3 regions of the Paenibacillus sp. MMO-58 genome follow, and region 1 is predicted to be linked to each of the others. Evidence: a T-box and tRNA genes for the amino acid it is inferred to sense, from the RefSeq annotation. Region 1 holds a T-box; the other regions hold tRNA genes.
What was found. A T-box is a leader RNA that pairs with one kind of tRNA and senses whether it is charged. The one in region 1 lies ahead of leuS (leucine--tRNA ligase), so its partner is inferred to be a tRNA-Leu.
Positions count from the first base shown of each region.

Region 2: it has a tRNA-Leu gene. The T-box ahead of leuS (leucine--tRNA ligase) is inferred to sense a tRNA for this amino acid. The anticodon was not compared.
Region 3: it has a tRNA-Leu gene. The T-box ahead of leuS (leucine--tRNA ligase) is inferred to sense a tRNA for this amino acid. The anticodon was not compared.

Region 1 is NZ_JBBCVY010000001.1:719,962-726,343, reverse strand. Features, by position in the region: gene comER (late competence protein ComER) at 1-70, shown strand, start outside; gene leuS (leucine--tRNA ligase) at 119-2,554, opposite strand; T-box leader at 2,628-2,843, opposite strand; gene WFJ73_RS03215 (DUF350 domain-containing protein) at 2,919-3,362, opposite strand; gene WFJ73_RS03210 (glutathionylspermidine synthase family protein) at 3,378-4,622, opposite strand; gene WFJ73_RS03205 (aminotransferase yhxA) at 4,625-4,951, opposite strand; gene WFJ73_RS03200 (RNA helicase) at 5,085-5,540, shown strand; gene arsC (arsenate reductase (thioredoxin)) at 5,562-5,990, opposite strand; gene WFJ73_RS03190 (arsenic transporter) at 6,010-6,382, opposite strand, start outside.
Region 2 is NZ_JBBCVY010000004.1:507,260-513,641, forward strand. Features, by position in the region: gene WFJ73_RS15770 (nitroreductase family protein) at 1-615, shown strand, start outside; gene cmpA (cortex morphogenetic protein CmpA) at 673-825, opposite strand; gene WFJ73_RS15780 (hydrolase/acyltransferase) at 1,017-1,367, opposite strand; gene WFJ73_RS15785 (SprT family protein) at 1,478-1,939, shown strand; tRNA gene WFJ73_RS15790 (tRNA-Asn) at 2,028-2,103, shown strand; tRNA gene WFJ73_RS15795 (tRNA-Ser) at 2,105-2,195, shown strand; tRNA gene WFJ73_RS15800 (tRNA-Glu) at 2,256-2,330, shown strand; tRNA gene WFJ73_RS15805 (tRNA-Lys) at 2,376-2,451, shown strand; tRNA gene WFJ73_RS15810 (tRNA-Leu) at 2,501-2,586, shown strand; gene WFJ73_RS15815 (response regulator transcription factor) at 2,761-3,453, shown strand; gene WFJ73_RS15820 (HAMP domain-containing sensor histidine kinase) at 3,450-4,958, shown strand; gene WFJ73_RS15825 (hypothetical protein) at 5,051-6,181, shown strand.
Region 3 is NZ_JBBCVY010000025.1:9,491-15,872, forward strand. Features, by position in the region: gene WFJ73_RS32775 (discoidin domain-containing protein) at 1-2,141, shown strand, start outside; tRNA gene WFJ73_RS32780 (tRNA-Leu) at 2,302-2,388, shown strand; tRNA gene WFJ73_RS32785 (tRNA-Gly) at 2,392-2,466, shown strand; tRNA gene WFJ73_RS32790 (tRNA-Pro) at 2,467-2,543, shown strand; gene WFJ73_RS32795 (sensor histidine kinase) at 2,728-4,524, shown strand; gene WFJ73_RS32800 (response regulator transcription factor) at 4,521-5,606, shown strand; gene WFJ73_RS32805 (extracellular solute-binding protein) at 5,734-6,382, shown strand, end outside.

The sequences.
Region 1 (6,382 bases):
CAAAAAATTCGACGAAGACGTCGCCAAAATAAATACTGCTTTCTACGGCGAAGAGGTGAACGGACAGTAGCACATTTTGCGCTGCTGGGCCGCTCACCTCTTCTTTTTTGCCTGCTATTTAGTTCGCTACGATGTTAACGAGCTTGCCCTTAACAACGACCACTTTGCGGATCGTTTTGCCTTCTATCAGTTCTTTCACCTTATCCATGTCTTTGGCGAGGCTTTCCATCTCTGCTTCCGCAGTATCGGCGGCAATGGATACGCGCTCGATAATTTTACCGTTCACTTGCACGACGATTTCAACTTCATCATCCACTGTCAATGCTTCTTCGTACGAAGGCCATTGCTCGTATGTGATGGAGCCCGTTCCGCCCAGCTTCTCCCACAGCTCTTCCGTGATATGCGGAGCAAGCGGAGACAGCATTTGCAGGAAGTTCTTCATTGCTTCAACCGGCAGAACATCCGTTTTGTAGGCTTCGTTAACGAAAATCATCAACTGGCTGATCGCTGTGTTAAAGCGCAGGTTCTCGAAATCATCCGTCACCTTCTTGATGGAACGGTGCCATGTTTGCTTGAATGCCTTTGTTGTTTCGCCGTCGTTTGTGATTTTCGCGTTTACGCTGCCGTCTTCGCTGACGAACAATCGCCATACGCGGCTCAAGAAGCGGTATGTGCCTTCTACGCCGTTGGTATTCCATGGCTTTGTCGCTTCCAGAGGTCCCATGAACATTTCGTACATGCGGAGCGTATCCGCGCCGAATTCGTTCACGATATCATCCGGGTTAATGACGTTGCCGCGCGATTTGGACATTTTCTCGTTGTTCGTGCCGAGAATCATGCCTTGGTTAACCAGCTTGTGGAACGGCTCTTTCGTATTCACAACGCCAAGGTCGTACAGCACTTTATGCCAGAAGCGTGCGTAAAGCAAGTGAAGCACCGCATGCTCCGCGCCACCGATGTACAGGTCAACCGGCAGCCATTCCTGTTGCTTCTCCGGCGAACAAATTTCGTTCTCGTTCTTCGGATCGATAAAGCGCAGGTAATACCAGCAGCTTCCCGCCCATTGCGGCATCGTGTTAGTCTCGCGGCGAGCCTTCATGCCTGTTTCCGGATCAATCGTGTTTACCCATTCCGTAACGTTCGCAAGCGGGGATTCACCGGTGCCGGATGGCTTGATCGCATCCACGTCCGGCAAAACAAGCGGCAGCTGATCTACGGGAACCGGCTTCATAGTGCCGTCTTCCAGGTGCAGAATCGGAATCGGCTCACCCCAGTAGCGCTGGCGGCTGAACAGCCAGTCGCGCAGACGGTAAGTAACTTTGCCGTGGCCTTTGCCCGAGCTTTCCAAATGCTCGATCATCGTTTTGATCGCATCTTCGTTATTCAGACCGTTCAGGAAATCGGAATTAACGTGAGGACCGTCGCCTGCATAAGCTTCTTTCGTTACGTCGCCGCCTTGAACAACTTCAAGGATCGGCAGATCGAACTGCTTCGCAAACTCCCAGTCGCGGGTATCATGGCCCGGTACCGCCATAATTGCGCCCGTTCCGTAACCTGCAAGCACGTAGTCGGCAATCCAGATTGGCGTCTTAGCGCCATTAACCGGGTTGATCGCGTAAGCGCCTGTAAATACGCCTGTTTTGTCCTTCGCAAGGTCGGTACGCTCCAGATCACTCTTGCGAGCCGCTGCTTCTTTGTACGCTTCAACCGCTTCGGCTTGGTCAGCCGTCGTGATTTTCGCAACCAGCTCATGCTCGGGAGCCAGCACGCAGTAAGTTGCGCCAAACAGCGTATCCGGACGCGTTGTAAATACGACAAGCGATGCATCATGACCGTCAATGGCGAAAGTTACCTCCGCGCCAGTCGATTTGCCGATCCAGTTGCGCTGCATGTCTTTGATGCTTTCCGACCAGTCGAGTTCTTCCAGGTCCTCGAGCAAGCGTTCGGCGTATTCCGTAATTTTCAGCATCCATTGGCGCATCGGCTTGCGGATAACCGGGTGGCCGCCGCGTTCGCTCAGGCCGTCGATCACTTCTTCATTCGCCAGTACGGTACCCAGCGCAGGACACCAGTTAACCGGCACTTCCGCTACATAAGCGAGCCCTTTATTATACAATTGGATAAAGATCCATTGCGTCCATTTATAGTAATCCGGATCCGTCGTGCTGAATTCGCGGTCCCAGTCATACGAGAAGCCAAGCGATTTGATCTGGCGGCGGAAGTTGTTGATGTTCTCCACCGTGATCTCGCGCGGATGGCGTCCCGTTTGCAGGGCGTATTGCTCCGCCGGCAGACCAAACGCGTCCCAGCCCATCGGATGAAGGACGTTGTAGCCGCGCATCCGTTTGTAACGGGATACGATATCCGTAGCCGTGTAGCCTTCCGGGTGACCTACGTGCAGGCCAGCGCCGGACGGATAAGGAAACATATCAAGGGCGTAGAATTTTTTCTTGCCCGGATCTTCCGTTGTTGCGAATGTCTTGTTCTCATCCCAATACTTCTGCCATTTCGGCTCTACCGTGAGCGGGTTGTAGCCTTGAAATTCCTGACTCATCATTATTTCCTCCTAAAAAGTGTGCGCGAGCGCATCACAAACATAAAAAAACTCCCGTCCCTAGCGTATTATCGCTAGGGACGAGAGATTATTCCCGTGGTACCACCCTAGTTAACGTCCGGCATGCTTTGCCTTCCGTTCACTCATTGCCTTTAACGCAGGCTAATCGTTGCGTTGGTAACGCAAAGCTCCAAGGCGAGATTCATATCGCTGCAGGTCCGGCTTACACCAACCGCCGGCTCTCTTAGCCTTGCTCCGCGACATTACTGCTCCTCTTCAACGCCATTAAGTATAGAAAAACATGGTTAGACCCGATTATACCGCCAGCGTCGCCACATGTCAAGATATGCGGGTATTTGCCAAGCTACCCGATCAAATCCGGATTATAAGTCAGGCATCCGGCGATAATCATGCCTACGCTGCACGAAATAAGCAGAATAAGAATGCCCACCGCGATGTTATTTTGCTCAATAGCTTTAAAGATAGTCACATTCACCTTAAGTCCTTTGCCGAACAGATAAGTAATCAGCTCCGTCAAGTAGTAGAGGATTACGAGCGCAACAATCCCGATCACGCCCCACAGCAGCATATCGGAGAGCGATACCGAGTTTTCCGCGGCCGCGCGGATTACGATGGCAAGACCAGCCAGCCTGCCGCCAAGCGACAAAGCTGCAGAAGCATTCCCTTTAAAGATAAGAGCAAACTCCTTGTTCTTGGTTGTCAGTTCAAACAAGAGCAGCCCCGCTATCATGATTGCGAAACCCGTCAATGAATAAAGCAAAAAATCCACGTATAAATTAGTGTCCATTTCCAAATTTGCTCCTTATTCTGATTTAGTAATGCCAACCGGCAAGAAATAAGATAAATTATCCGTAATCGGACTGCCGATGCGAATGCCTATGGCGCCGGCATTTCCTCCGATTAGAAAGCTCCCGTACATGTACGAGCCTTCACGTTCTCCCTTTTCCGTCCGGAATTTGGCGGTTGGCAGCTCTACGTATTCCTGATAGACCGGAAGGTAGTGAGCGTAGGAATTATGACTGTCCTCCGCCGCTACTGTACCGTCGCCTTCGAAAATTTTCACCGTATCCCCTTCGCGTCCAAACGCAGGCTTCATCACGTATTTCGTCCGGGCTTCAAGAAAGCGGTCCGGCTCCAGATAAGTGGGGAGAAAATGCTCTCCGATCCATTGGTGCTCTTCTTCGGTAAAGAATGGACTCCCTTCTTCATGCAGTCCCCAGATAATGGCCTGCACGGCCTTAGATTGGAGAAGGAAGGCAAACGGCGGATTAATGACCGTTACCTTCTTTTGCTCGATGAGCTCCAGCAGCCATAATCCGATCGGATTCCCTTCCTCATCTTCATCCTCAATAAGATTCTCTACCGGGAAGGTTTGGCGGTACAGAACATGAATGGGATTTCCCTCTCCGTCAAACAACCCGACATGCCGGATAATTTGAAGCTGTTCAAGCGGAACAAAGCTCGACGGGAAAGGCAGGAAGCTCCTTAAGTAAGCAGCCGTGTTGGCGTCTTCTACGTTATCTCCATGAGCCGTGAATACGATATGAGGCGCTGTCAGAACCTCACCGATGTATTCCAGACTCTCGATAACCGCTTTCTCGACCGCAAGCGCAAGCTGCTTCTCAAAGCCCTTATTCGGATTATGGTGATCAAAGACCTCGCAGACCAGCCCATTTACTTGATGAAGCTCCTTAATGAAGGTCGGGGTATCCGAATTGATTTCCATGCATTTGTACGTCTCTCCCGTCCCAACCAGATCCAGTCTTGCGATAACGCTTTCGACCGATAAGCTTCTGATTCGTATGTACGCCAATGTTTCGCGCGGGAAACCAAGCATCAGCAAAGTCTCGTCATCCACGGTCCGAAGCAATTGCGCGGTCTTATAGAAAATATGGCCAATGCGGTTCGTCGATTCGCGAATTTTATGAACCTCTTCTTTCGTCATGCCGTATAGGTCGTAAAGGGAGTACTCTTCGCCATACAAATCTGCCCAATAATCTTTAATTCCGGAATAAAAGGCGTTTCTCGCCTTGGCGAATTGGTCCATGTTCAGCCCCCGCTAATGGAGCTGCCTTTACCAAAGCCGGAGCTCGTTTTGCTTGTGATGCTTGATTTATAAGCAGAATAAGAGCTGCTTTTTTGCAGGGAGGATCGGGATGAATAATAACTGTTTCCATAGTAATAATTCCGGTAATAAGAGGAGCTCGAATCGTCGCAGCGGTATACGCCGTTTTTGCTGTCCCACTCCCAGTCCCTGCATTGGCTGTCCGTTGGCGGAGCCGTCCGCGGATAAGTCGTCGATTGACCGCAGCCTGCCAGAGCGGTAGCCATTGCAACGGCAGAGACGCCAAGCATTGCTTTTTGAGTTAAATTCATAAACTGGTATCCTCCAAGCTTCATAGTTCCTATAAAGTTATATCATATTTTGATAGAGGTGCAGCAAGAAAAGTTAAAGTTTCCATAAAATGATGGTATGATAATGAAATCATTTTGATTCGGAGTGAGAGAGATGAATAAATTAACTTATTTTGTAGACAAAGGTCTTAATGAATATGAGCCTTTAATGGAGTATCCTGCCACTTCCGTTGGGATCGATGAGATGTATGCCCGTCAATTATGCACCTACTTGATTGCAAACGGAGTTCAATACGAATTAACCTCGAACGAGATGCAGGAAAACGAAGAAATGCTGATCGTCAAGCGAATCGGGCCAAACGAGAATTACGGAGACGAATCGAACTACCGGGGACGCGGTATTTATATCGAATTCAGGAAGCCTAACGAACGTGGGCGCAAGCTGGCCGAGATTGGCAGCGCCAACCATTATGAGGTTATCCGTTACTTGCTAAAGGATATCGTAGACGTTCCGGGTTACGGTCCCATGTTTACGACATCAACGGAAGTTGACGAAGACCGGGGCTGTTACGTGGTTTACGTCCGCGGCGTGAACGAGCCTGAGGATTAAGGCCAAACAGAAAAAGCTGCCTTAACGGCAGCTTTCATCTACAAACTGTTTAATTCGGTCATGAATAGCATCCCGCACGGTACGGAACTGGGCTATAATTTCCTCCTCGGTGCCGGTAGCTTTTGCCGGATCGTCAAATCCCCAATGCCACTTGACGACATTTTCATTCGTAACGACCGGGCAATGCTCGTCCGCATGTCCGCATAAGGTAATGACGTAACTAGCCCGATTTAATAATTCGGGATCAATCACATCGGAGGTATTAGCCGAAATATCCACACCTGCCTCTTTCATCACTTGCACCGCTCTCGGATTTAGTCCGTGCGCTTCCAAACCGGCGCTGTACACCTCGAATTTGTCACTGCCCAGCCCTTTCATGAACCCGTCAGCCATCTGGCTTCTGCACGAATTGCCCGTACATAGGAAATATACGATAGGTTTTGCTGTCATCCATATCCTCCTGTCATGACTATGCCATTTGTTTTTCCGCTTCTTGTTTTTTGCCGGATTTCAACCTGAAGAAAAAGGCGAAGGCAACACCAGCTGCCAATAGGAAACCCGCAATCGCAAAACCAACATACACACTAAACGAATGAATAAACTCAAGCCAGATATATAACCCGGCCAGCGTAATAAACAAAGTCGGCACGGTTAATACGAAGCCTGCTTTCATATAAGAGCCCCAAGAAATCTTTACGTCCTTTTTCGCGAGAACATGAAGCCATAACAGGGTGGCCAGCGAACCGATTGGCGTCAGCTTTGGACCAAGATTGCATCCAATCACATTCGCATAGACCAGCGCTTCCCGGATCGCGCCTGCCGTGGCTGTCCCTTTAATCGCC
Region 2 (6,382 bases), on a different contig from region 1:
TTTACGGAAGTTCTGACATCCCGTCGTTCTGTTCGTCATTATGATCCGTCGTTCAAAATCTCGGATGAAGAAATCAAAGAAATTCTCGAACTCGCAACTAAAGCGCCGTCTTCGGCAAATACGCAATCCTGGCGCTTCCTGGTAATCACGGACCAAGCGCTGAAAGATCAATTGCTCCCAATCGCGAACAACCAACAACAGGTTGTTGACGCATCGGCTGTTGTAGTCGTTCTTGGAGATCTGGAGTTCTACACCAAGCTTGGCGAGATCAACGGGGCGGCAGTTAAAGCCGGCTACATGACGGAAGAGATTGCCCAGCGCTTTACCGATCATTACACAAGCCTGTTCCCTTCTATTCCCAAGGAGCGCGTAACGGAGATCGTTGCTTTTGACGCCGGTCTTGTATCGATGCAAATTATGCTTGCGGCTAAATCCAAAGGGTATGACACGGTACCAATGGGCGGTTATGACCGTGATAAGCTGAAAGCTTTCTTCGAAATTCCGGACCGTTACCTGCCTCTTCTTGTTCTGCCGATCGGCAAAGCAAAAGAGGAAGGCCGTCCAACCGTACGTCTTCCGCTCGACGAAATCACGTTCTGGAACAGCGTAAAATAATTCCGGATGCAAAAAACTCCCGCAGCAGCTCGCTGGCGGGAGTTTTTTATTAAGACTTTAATGAAGAGTTATTTCGGGACGGCTTTCGTCTTCGTTTTTTGTTGTTTGCTTGCTCCGATAGAAATACCAGCATTCATTCAGCAGTTTAATCTGCCTAAGATCCTTCTTCTGAAAAGCACGCATCATTTGATTGCAAAGCCATTGTGGCATTCGTATCTTCTCCTTCCGGCCATACCTGATGTACTACTACAGTATGGAGAAGGGCGAATGTCCGTGCAGGTCCTACCACAATAGAATTCTCAGTTCTGAATCCACGGAAACCGAAATTCTATTTGGCGATTAATCCTACCTTTAAACGCGGTCGCTCAACTTCGAAAGGCCTCGATTGAGGATTATTCATTTTAGAGTTCTTCATCCTCGTACCATTGTTCAAGCTGGGCTTGCAGGGCACGAATCTCGGTGAGCAGGGCGATCAGCGGGTAAGCCGATTCCTTAACGGCTGCAAAATCGCGTTCCAGTTCATTAATGTAGTCCAGACCGGAGACGATCCGGATCGAGCTGTCGTGCAGCTCGACATTGTCGCATTCCGCGACCGCGTACGGCAGCTGAGGCACATGATCAGCGGTAAGTTTGTCAATTTCTTTATGAAGGCGCAGGTTCAGCGCGCTGAGCTGGTAAGCATGGGTTTCCGGCATCTCAACAAAGAAAATGTGGCTGCTGCCGTTCATAAGGACGTAACGCATTGTAGGCATGGTGAAAATAAACTCCCCTCGTAGGCCATCTATAATGATTTCTACTTGACAGTGTAGCCTATGAACGCTTTAAAATTCAAGTACTGGGGGAGAATACAATGACCATGAAAATGAATGACGATGAATTGCAGCAGTGGGTTGAACGCGTATCGCTCGAAAGCTTTGGACGACCCTTCATCCATCAGGCGACCTTTAACGGGCGTTTGAAGGCAACGGGCGGGCGTTATTTTACGAAATCGCATAACATTGAGATTAGTCCTCATCAATTAGAAGCGTTTGGCGAAGAAGAAACCGAAAAAATTATTAAGCATGAGCTGTGCCATTATCATCTCCATATAATGAAGAGAGGGTACCAGCACCGGGATGAGGATTTCAAAAAACTGCTCGCTTACGTCGGCGGATCCCGTTACTGCAATTCGCTGCCGGAGAGGGCCTCCAAGGCGCCAACTCCTTATAAATACATGCTTGTCTGCCGCAGCTGCGGTACCGAGTATCCGCGTAAAAGAAGGCTTGATCCAGCCCGATATGCATGCGGAAAATGTCGCGGAAAACTTTTTTTAAAAAACGCTTGACCTTCTGAAATGGCCGTGATATATTATTACTTGTCGCCGCGGTAATCAAGCGGTTGAAACGAAAGAAAAAAGCAAGTGATTGAAGCATTCCCTGATAGCTCAGTTGGTAGAGCACTCGACTGTTAATCGAGTTGTCACAGGTTCGAGTCCTGTTCGGGGAGCCATGGAGAGATACCCAAGTGGCTCAAGGGGACCCTCTGCTAAGGGGTTAGACTGCGTAAGTGGTGCGAGGGTTCGAATCCCTCTCTCTCCGCCATAATTTTCTTGGTGGACAAGTCGCTCGAGAGAGATGACGATAGCAACAACAAGTAAGTAAGGCCCGTTGGTCAAGGGGTTAAGACACCTCCCTTTCACGGAGGTAACAGGGGTTCGAATCCCCTACGGGTCACCATTTCCTTTAATGTAGCGGCTCTCGAGAGTTCGTTTTACAGCATGAGAGCCATTAGCTCAGTTGGTAGAGCACCTGACTTTTAATCAGGGTGTCGAAGGTTCGAGTCCTTCATGGCTCACCATTTTACTTCTCCCTCGAAGTGATGGTATGAAGGAAATGAAATTAAATGTGCGGTAGTGGTGGAATGGCAGACACGCTATCTTGAGGGGGTAGTGGGCGTACGCCCGTGGAGGTTCGAGTCCTCTCTACCGCACCATAACTTAAAAGTTCAATCCCTTACATCCGTAAGGGATTTTTTTGTGTTTTCTTTTTGAAATCGGATTTGTGCTTTGGACTTTGGAACAAGCGCGGCTATAATGAAAAGAATAAGCCATATCTAATGATACCTGCCCGGTGATAAGGAAAGCTCGAACGAGGAGTGATAAATCGCATGATTAAAGTGCTTGTTGTAGATGATGAAGTCAGTATCTCCAGCGCGATAGCTTATGCGCTGCAGCGTGAAGGATTTACGGTAGAAACTGCCGGTGACGGGATGGAGGCGCTTGAGAAGGTTGCAGCCTTTAAGCCGGATGTTATGGTGCTTGATGTAATGATGCCCAAGATGAACGGCTACGAGGTATGCCGGAAGCTGGAGGCTGGCAACAAACCCGCCATTATGCTGCTCACCGTTAAAAACGATATTGTTGATAAAGTGCTTGGGCTCGAGCTTGGCGCCGATGATTACATGACCAAGCCGTTTGATATTCGGGAAGTGGTCGCCCGCGTGAAGGCTCTCCACAGACGGCGCCAGATTGAAGCGCCGGAACAGGACCCAGATAAAGAGGGCAAATTGGAGCTTGGCGGAATAGCGATTGACCTTTTAAGCCGCACGGTCAGGATTGACGGAGAGATCTGTGATCTTACGCCGAAAGAATTCGATCTGCTGGCGCTTCTGGCGAAGCATCCGGACCGGGTATACTCCAGGGAAGCGCTGCTTGAGCAGGTGTGGGAGATGGATTTTGCCGGCGGTACGCGCACCGTGGACATCCATGTGCAGAGGCTTCGCAAGAAGCTTGGCGAATGGCAAGGACTCATACAAACCGTTTACGGTATCGGTTATAAAAGCACGAGGACAAACGGATGACCCGAGCTGCCGGTTCCCGGCATAGGTTCAGAATTGGCTTAAAAGGGAAAATCACCGTATTTCTCGCTTTGCTGCTCGCTTTTGTTGTCGTATTGCTCAGCATGCTGGTGCTTGCGGGGATTCGCGAGGATCAACAGAAGCGAATGGAGCAAAGCTTCTCCCAGCTGGCGAGTTCGGCAAATCTTCGCGTACGCGAGGAGTATCTGACCGGTGAGCGGGTATCCCCGGACGAATTTATGGAGCGTAACGGGCAGAGCCTGGCGGTAGATCTTGGCGGACAAAGCGGCATGGCGGTGACGCTGTACAGCGCTGACGGCCAATTCGCCGGGACATCGCTGCCGGTACAGCCGGTGACCGACGTAAAGGATGCTCTTGCCCATACCGCCAAAGGGCAGGAGGCCTATATTACGCTAGGCAATCAGGTGCTGTATCTGGCACCGCTTTATAATGCCGATCAATTTCTCGGCAGCGTACAGTTTCATGGCTCGCTCCAAGATCAGAAAATGTTTTACCGCCATATCCGCGACTTGTTTATCGGGACAGGGGCTGCCGTGCTGGCGGCCGGTCTCCTGCTTGGTTATTTGTACGTATGGAGGCAAGCCTTTATCCTTGGCAAGCTCAATCAGGCGGCCAAGGATATTGGGGAAGGCCGTTATTTGGACAAGCCGCCCGTCCGCAGACGGGATGAGATCGGCGAGCTTGCTGAAGGCATTTATGATATGAGCGGCAGTATCGCATCTTATGTCGACGAATTAAACGAAGAGAAGCAGAAGCTGCTGACGGCAATCAAGAGGCTTCAGGAACTGGAGCAGCAGCAAAAGCAGTTTATCGGCAATATCAGCCACGAGCTGAAAACGCCTTTAACTTCTATCCTGGCTTACTCGGATTTGCTTGGCCTGTATAGCGATGACCCGGTTTTGCTGCAAAATGCCCGTACCCAGATCAGCAAGGAAGCGGAGCGTTTGTATGCGCTCATCGAGAAGGCGCTTCAGCTTTCTTCGATGGATATTTACGATTTTGAGACCAATGCCTCTCAGTTCCAGGTGAAGCCGCTGCTCGAGGAGACGCTAAGCCGTCTGCATATTAAGGCGGAAAAACAAAAAATCTCGCTTTCCTCCGAACTAAAGGATGACCTTGTATGGGCGGATCAGGACAACCTCATGCATATGGTTACGAATTTGCTCAGCAACGCGATAAAATATAACCGCCCCGGAGGACGGGTTCGGCTTACCAATCATTCGGAAACGGAAGCCTCTGGCGAGCGGCGGGTCATTATCGAAGTCGCGGACAACGGTATCGGCATACCGGAAGAGCTTCAGAACCGGATCTTTGAACCGTTCTTTACCGTTAGCGACGACCGATCCCGGGAAACGGGCGGTACAGGGCTTGGCTTGGCTTTAGTCAGGAGCTTGGCCGAGAAGCAGCATGGCACCGTTAAACTGGCCGAATCGGGACCTAAAGGCTCAAGATTTGTTATCTCCCTGCCTGGTGAGCCATTGCCATAAAAGTTGTTACAACTTGGATACAATTCAGATATGTTTTCGACATAGAGGCCTTCTATACTTATGGAAACTGGTACAAATCCGGGGGGATAACGATGAAACAGATCATTAAATTAGGCGCCGTGTTGTCGCTCGCAGCCGCACTTGCTGCGTGTTCCTCTGTACAGAGCGGTAATCAAGCCAATAACGGCAATGACACGAATAAACATGGGGAATTAACGGTTGTAAAAAGCCCAGAGAAGAAACCGAACCAGGAAGTTATGGTGCAGCGGATTCATCGCTTCGAGGGTGCGAGCATGGATAAATGGCTGTCCGACGATCTGGTTCAGCTTATGTACACCAAGCTTGTCAAGCAAGCCACGGCTACGGAAGAAGCTCAGTTCGAATACAATACCGTAAGCGTGGATTTAAACAATAACGAGCAGAAGTCGGCTGAGGAACCGGTGAAGAAGGTTCAAACCGTCGAAAAAGAACAGTCGTCTCCGGACGGCAAGTATGCGTTCGTTCAGCAGTGGAAGGATAAATATACGGCCCGTAATTTTATTAAAGAGAGCAGCACGGGCAATACGATCGAAATTAAGGGCAGCAATTACTTGGAGACCGGCGGCTGGCTGAACGATACCACGTATGTTCTAGCGGCAGGCTCGATGAGCGGGCTTGGCGATATCCGCCAAATTGCGGTAGACGGAACCGTAACTCTTCTGAAGCTGGATGATCCGGCGCTCGGCGACCAGCCTTTCGTGAATTTTGGTGTCGGCCAAGGGCGCATCTACTACACGGACAATAACCAGACCTTAAAGCAATTCACGCCTGACGATCCGAAACCAGCCGAATTGGTCAAACATGCGATGACGTTCCAGGTGTCGCCGGACGGCAAGCATCTTGCGGTCGAAATCCAAAAGCAAGCCGGGAAGGCGGGCAGCGAGCTTCGTATTTTCGACTCGAACGGAAGCGCGGAAGGGCTCTCCATTGCGAAAGGCGATTTGATTCCGTATATCGCTTGGTCTCCGGGTTCCTCCAAGCTGGCGGCCGCGTTGTATACCGAGAATCAGAGCGGGATGAACGGGGTTTATATTTTCGACTCGGCAACCGGCAAGGTTTCGCCGATTGGCCCAAGTTATTTTCCGCAATATCCGTTAAGTTGGAATCCTTCAGGTACGCGCCTTGGCGTGACGGTCGCCGATAAGGACAGCATGCCCGTTACGCACATTATTGATTTTCAATGAGAATATCCACGAGGAATCCGGATCACGCGATCCGGATCTTTTTTGTGCTCATTTGCACGGATGAATTGTTACAGCTTCGATACAAGCTCGAAATTTTTTGGATATATCGGCTTACTATACTAAGTTCATCAGCAAGAAACAACAACGAATCAGCGAAGGAGAGAACAGATGAAATAAAGACAATTGAAATACATCGAGGCA
Region 3 (6,382 bases), on a different contig from region 1:
TGCCGATCGGCTTCAACACATGGTACGCGTATTACACTTACGGTACGGCGGATGCGATGCTTCCGACAACGGATTACTTCTACACCCATCTGAAGTCGCTTGGCTACAATTACATGAATCTCGACTGCTGCTACAAGGGCGTGCCTAGCAAGACGCCGGTGCAGAATCTGAAGGACTTCGCCGATTACGTGCATAGCAAAGGGATGAAGGCCGGCACATACTCCGCTCCGTTTGCTATCTTTGATCCTCTGACGGATACGGTGCCAACGACGTCGTATACGTTTGGCGACATTGCGCTCAAGGATGCTTCCGGCAACCCGATCAAGTCGTACATCAATACGTATATCGTAGATGCGACGCATCCCGGCGGCCAAGCCTACTTGCGGTGGATCATGCAGACGCAGCATATCGATCCGGGCTTTGATTACGTGAAACTTGATTTTATCGATCTTGGCATGTATGAAGGCAGCTTCTACGATTCCACGAAAAACGGGATGGAAGCCTACCGGATCGGCATGCAGATCATGCGCGATACCTTGCTTGCGGCTCCGCAGGACATCTACATCAACGAGTCGATAGCGCCGCTGCTGCCATCGGGCTATGCGCATGGACGCAGGACGGGCGTCGATACAACAATCGGACTGGAATCGTATCCCGGCATCGAACGTCAGGCGCTTAACACGGCGGCTTCCTGGTGGACGAACGGTACGTTGTATTCGTACAACGACCCCGATATGCTGTTCCCGGAAAGCGTGATTGACGGCTTTAATAAAGTTACGCTGAACGAAGGAACGCTGCTCTCCACGGCAATTATTATGGGCGGCGGACATCTTCTTATCGGCGACAACGTGCCGTTTATATCGGAGGATCGGATGAAGACGCTGTTCAACTCCGATCTGCTTAGTTTGGTGAAGGCGGGCAAGGCGGCCCGGCCGGTGTCGATGACGAACTTTTATCATAAGCTCGAGCATCCTCCGACTGCGATTTATTTGACTGCGGCCAATGGCGACAAATACGTCGGACTGTCCAACTGGGATATGAACAATTCGCAGTCCGCATCCGTAGCGTTCAGCGATCTCGGCCTTAGCTCAAGCACAACCTATACGCTGACCGAGCTATACAGCAAGACGAAGCTTGGCGCATACTCCGGCAGCTACAGCCGCACGCTGAAGCCGGGTGAATCGATTATCGTACGTATCTCCACGCAATCCAGCACATGGCCTACGGCTGCAACGAATCTCGCTTCCGGCAAGGCCGCGACCGCTTCGTCAACCTGGTCTGCCCAAGCCGGCTTTGAGGCTTCCAAAGTAACGGACGGCAGCCAAGCGACAAGGTGGAGCGGGGAGAACGGCACGGCCAACAACCAGTGGATCGAGGTTGACTTTGGTTCCAGCACAAGCGTTAACCGGGTTGTTGTGAACGAGTACGCCTACGGCAGCCAGAACTTCCAGATCGATACGTACGCCCTGCAATATTGGAACGGCTCGAGCTACGTGAACCTGACGAAAGGCTTTACGATTGGCGACCGGCGTATCTTCGACTTCCCGACCGTCAACACGTCCAAAATTAGGCTGTATATCAACAAGGCCAGGTTTATCCCGTCTATTAATGAAATCGAAGCTTACAATGTGAGCGGCAATACGGGCTACGTTATCGATCAGGACAACAGCAACGCCTCGTACTCCGCGTACTCGGATATTCGTGCGGGGATTCAAAGGATGCAGACGTTTACGTTAACCCAATCGAGCCTGCCAAGGCTGGATGTCTACTTGTACGAAAGCTATGTAAACAAAGTACCGGAGGATAACTACTATCTGGATATCGTTCAGCTCGACGCCAACAACAATCCGGTGCAAAAGCTGTTCAGCGCTTCGCTTAATCCGAACAATATTCCGGGGGCGGCGACGCCGTACGCGGTATATCCGCGCCTGACGGGACTGGACACCACGAAGAAGTACGGACTAATCTTACGCTCTCCGCAGACGCTTGACGACAACTCGACAAACAACAAGTATGGGTTCGCTTATAGCGACAGTAATCCGTATGCCGGCGGGCTCGAGCGGCTGTCGACGAACGGGGGCGCTACTTGGACAACCGAGAACGGCGGCAATCGCGATTTGATCTTTACGATCTATAAATAACAGAGGGGATTTAACCCATAAAAGGGGCCCCCGCTGACAGGCAATACGGCTGTCGCGGGGGGCCTTTTTGCCGTTAGAGGGGAGCGCAAAACCTATGAAAAATAACTGTTGCATAACCCGGAATGATGGGATATAATCTTCATTACGCGTTAAGAAAAATGCGGTCATGGCGGAATTGGCAGACGCGCTAGATTCAGGTTCTAGTGTCAGCAATGACGTGGAGGTTCGAGTCCTCTTGACCGCACCATACGCGGAAGTGGCTCAGCGGTAGAGCATCGCCTTGCCAAGGCGAGGGTCGCGGGTTCGATTCCCGTCTTCCGCTCCACGGGATGTAGCTCAGCTTGGTAGAGCACCTGGTTTGGGACCAGGGGGTCGCATGTTCAAATCGTGTCATCCCGACCATTTAAAGTATATTGCGGGCGCAACAAGCCCACTGCATATAGAAAGCCCCTTCATCTATTCAGATAAAGGGGCTTTTTCGTATTTGGATATAATCCCCTATTGCAGCTTTCCTCCGCGTCAGGCAGGATAAACTCATAAAGCATCGAATATTGTCTTGTCCCATACTTGTTGTGAGGTGATGGAGGTGCAAGGCAAACGCTTTTTTAAGTCACCACCCGGAACGGTTTATAAGAAATCCGGCATCTTGTCCATGCTGCGTAACCGGTTTTTATTCTCCTCTCTTCGCAAACGCATCATGGTGTTACTGACGATCGGCTTTGTAGGCTGTGCGATTCTGATGGCCTCCGTCTCCTACAATGCGATCTACACGATGCAGCACGATAAAATCAAAACCTCTATGGCATTTGATCTGTACCAGCAAACGACCAAGCAGAACCAAATGTACAATAATCTGCTCCAGGTTACCCAGCAGATGACGCCGGAAGGCACGGTTGGCCATCTTATGGAGACGTACGTCTCCACCGCGGACATTTATAGTCAACGTCTTCTCTCACGCGATATCTCCTATAACATTGGTTTAATTACGTTCTCGAACCCGGCTATGCAGCTGGTGATGTACTATAACGATGCAAGCGGACAAGCCGCTTTAACGAATTTGCCGGTGCGCGCGGACTTTAAGCTTGAATCCTTGCCGGATGTTGCCGGTATGGGGGAGCTGAGATACCAGTCCCCGCATAAATCCTTATGCCGCTTCAGCGATGATCTCGTGGTTTCCGTCACCCGGGAAGTTACCTTTTCGGACGGAACCAAGCTTGTTGTCTACGTGGAAGCCAAGACCGATATTCCGACGGATATGAGCTCGGTTACCGAAAGTTTGAACATGCCGTACACGCTTGTATTCACGAATTCCGAAGGCAATGTAACCTACAGCAGCAACGGGAACGCGTTTGAAGCGGGCCAGCATCTTGAGCTGAAGGGCCAATCGGGCACGACGGACGAGTATGTCTGGAACCGGATGACCGGCGATTACGGCTATGACATCACGATGCTTCTCCCCGTCTCTTATTACAACCATGAGCTTTACACGTGGAAAAATCATATGTATTGGATTCTCGCCATCGCCCTTCTGATGATGTTTATGCTTACGCTTGTGCTGCGGAGGCTCATTAACCGACCGTTCCGGTTGATCGAGAAGGAGATGCGGACGTTTGGCAAAGGGTACATGGGCACTACGCAGTACCATACGGGAATCGACGAGTTCGACCGGATTTTCGACCAGTTCAACATTATGAAGCGGCAGATTCAGCAGCTCATCATGGACGTGGAGCAGAAGGAGAAGCGCCGGCATCAGCTGGAGATCGAAAAGCTTGCCTACCAGATCAACCCGCATTTCTTGATGAATACGCTGAATTCGGTGCGCTGGCTGGCCGTTATGCACAAGCAGGAAGAAATCGAGAAGTTTATCTCCTCGCTTATTATTCTGCTGAACTACAATCTGGGTAAATCCGAGGAAAAAGCGACCTTCCGATCAGAAATTCAGGTCATGAGAACCTATCTCGAGCTGCAGCAGATGCGGCATGATTTTGAAGTGAAGCTGGATATTGCCGAAGGGACTTATCTGGACAGCCCGGTAGCAAGGTTCATCCTGCAGCCTATCGTGGAAAATGCCGTCTGTCACGGACTCGATGACAACGGTATGCTGGAAATCAGCGTTGTGCCGGACGAGGTGACGCAGATGGTTCGCATTATGATCCGCGACGATGGCAAGGGGCTCAGCCAGGAGACGTTGGCCCTGCTGCAGCGCGACACGCCGGACCAGCAGCAGACGGGCTGGGGGATTGGACTCCGGTACGTCCGCTCCATGCTGGAATCCTCTTATGGCCACAAAGCCCGCATGGGTATAGATAGCACGCCAAATCAGGGCACGACGGTTACGTTAACCCTTCCTTTTCTTGAACAACGAAAGGAGAGAGCCATGTGATTCGTGTATTAATCGTTGACGATGATAAGCTTGCGCGCAAAGGCTTTATTTCCATTATGCCTTGGTCCAATCATGACATGGTTGTCGTTGGAGAGGCGGCGAACGGCGCGAAGGCGCTTGAGTTCATGGAGCAGCATGAGGTGGATCTCATGTTTGTCGATCTGTCGATGCCCGTCATGTCGGGAATGGAGCTGCTTCAGGTGACGCGTCAGCGATTCCCGAGCCTTCGTTCCGTTATCCTATCGTTTCATGAGGAATTCGAAAATGTGCAGACCGCTTACCGCATGGGCGTGCTCGACTATATATCCAAGGTGCGTCTGGAATCGGAGGATGACGAGCAAATTTTAAAAAGAATTCAGCAGCAGATGACAGGAGCGGCAATGCAGCAAGCGTCCGGCCAGCCTCCGGCGGCCCTGAATGCGGCTCCCGAACCCGGGCAAAACGGCCGTACGCAAGAGGAGGAGGGCTGGAGCGGGCTGGAGCAGGAATGGCGCTCTAACTACTGGCTTTATAATGAATCAGTCTTTCAGCGTCTATGCAAGCAGACGGCGCAAACCAAGGTGTCCTTCCGCCGCTTGGAAGGGCTGTTTATGCGGGTGTTGTCTCAGCTCGAGACCGATCTTGGGCTTCCTGCGGAGCTTGGCTCCGATGCGGCTGATGTCCGCTCGGCGGTCGAATGGATGCGCGATTTCAGGAATCGCGTATATGCGCAGGTGGCGGCAACTACCGATTTTACCAATACAACAACAAGTATTCTGAAGGCGGTGCTGTTCATTCGTGAACAGGCCTCGGGCACGCTGCATGCCGAGGACGTCGCCGATCACGTTCACATGAGCAGAAGCTATTTCAGCCAATGCTTCAAGAGGCTGACAGGCTCGACGTTTAACGACTATTTGAAGCAGGAGCGGATCCGGTCCGCGGAACGCCTGCTGTGCGAGACGAATCAGTCCATCGCGTGGGTTGCTCATGCCGTAGGCTACAACGACTCCAAATATTTCTCCCAGCTGTTCTATGAGCAGACCCGTCTCCTGCCATCCGAGTTCCGCGCGCAATTCATTGGGGGGAAGATTGATTACAATTGATCGAACAAATATCTACCCCCGTTTCCGGATTGAACACAAAACAGGGCACATCCGTCCGACTTTTTTTAAGCGCTTTCATTGTACAATGGGTAAGCAAGGAACGACGAAGAGTTTTAGGAGGGGTTAGATGAAAAGGAATATGGCACTAATGCTTTCTGCTGCATTGCTAGGTGTAAGCTTGACAGCATGTTCTTCTTCCAATGATTCATCAAACAACAATGTGAAAGCGTCTTCAAGCCCAGAGGCAAGTTCTAATGCAAGCAGCTCCGAGAGTCCCGCATTGTCCGGGGATGACCTCGCCTTCTCCAAATTCCCAAAGCCTGTTGACGTTCACATCGGCATGGTGGTGGACCCAACGGACAAAACGCTGCCGGAAGGCGACAGCGTAAGCAACAACCAATACACGCGTTACTTGAAAGACAAGTACAACATCAACGTCATCGTGGATTGGACCGCCGCTACCGGTAACGACTTCAAGCAGAAGGTCAGCCTGACGATCGCATCAGGCAAGCTGCCTGACGGCATGGTGGTCGACGACCGCTCCTTCATGACGAAAGCGGCCAGCTCGGGACTGCTGTACGATATTGGCGATCTTTTTGATCAATATGCGTCCAAACAGGTTAAAGATATTATGGCAAGTACCGAAGGACGCGCCCTGGAAAACGCCAGCTACAAAGGCAAAATGGTGTCGCTCCCGAACATTACGGTAGACACCGACGGCGTGCACGTGATGTGGATCCGCAAGGACTGGCTCGATAAGCTGAGTCTGCCGGTGC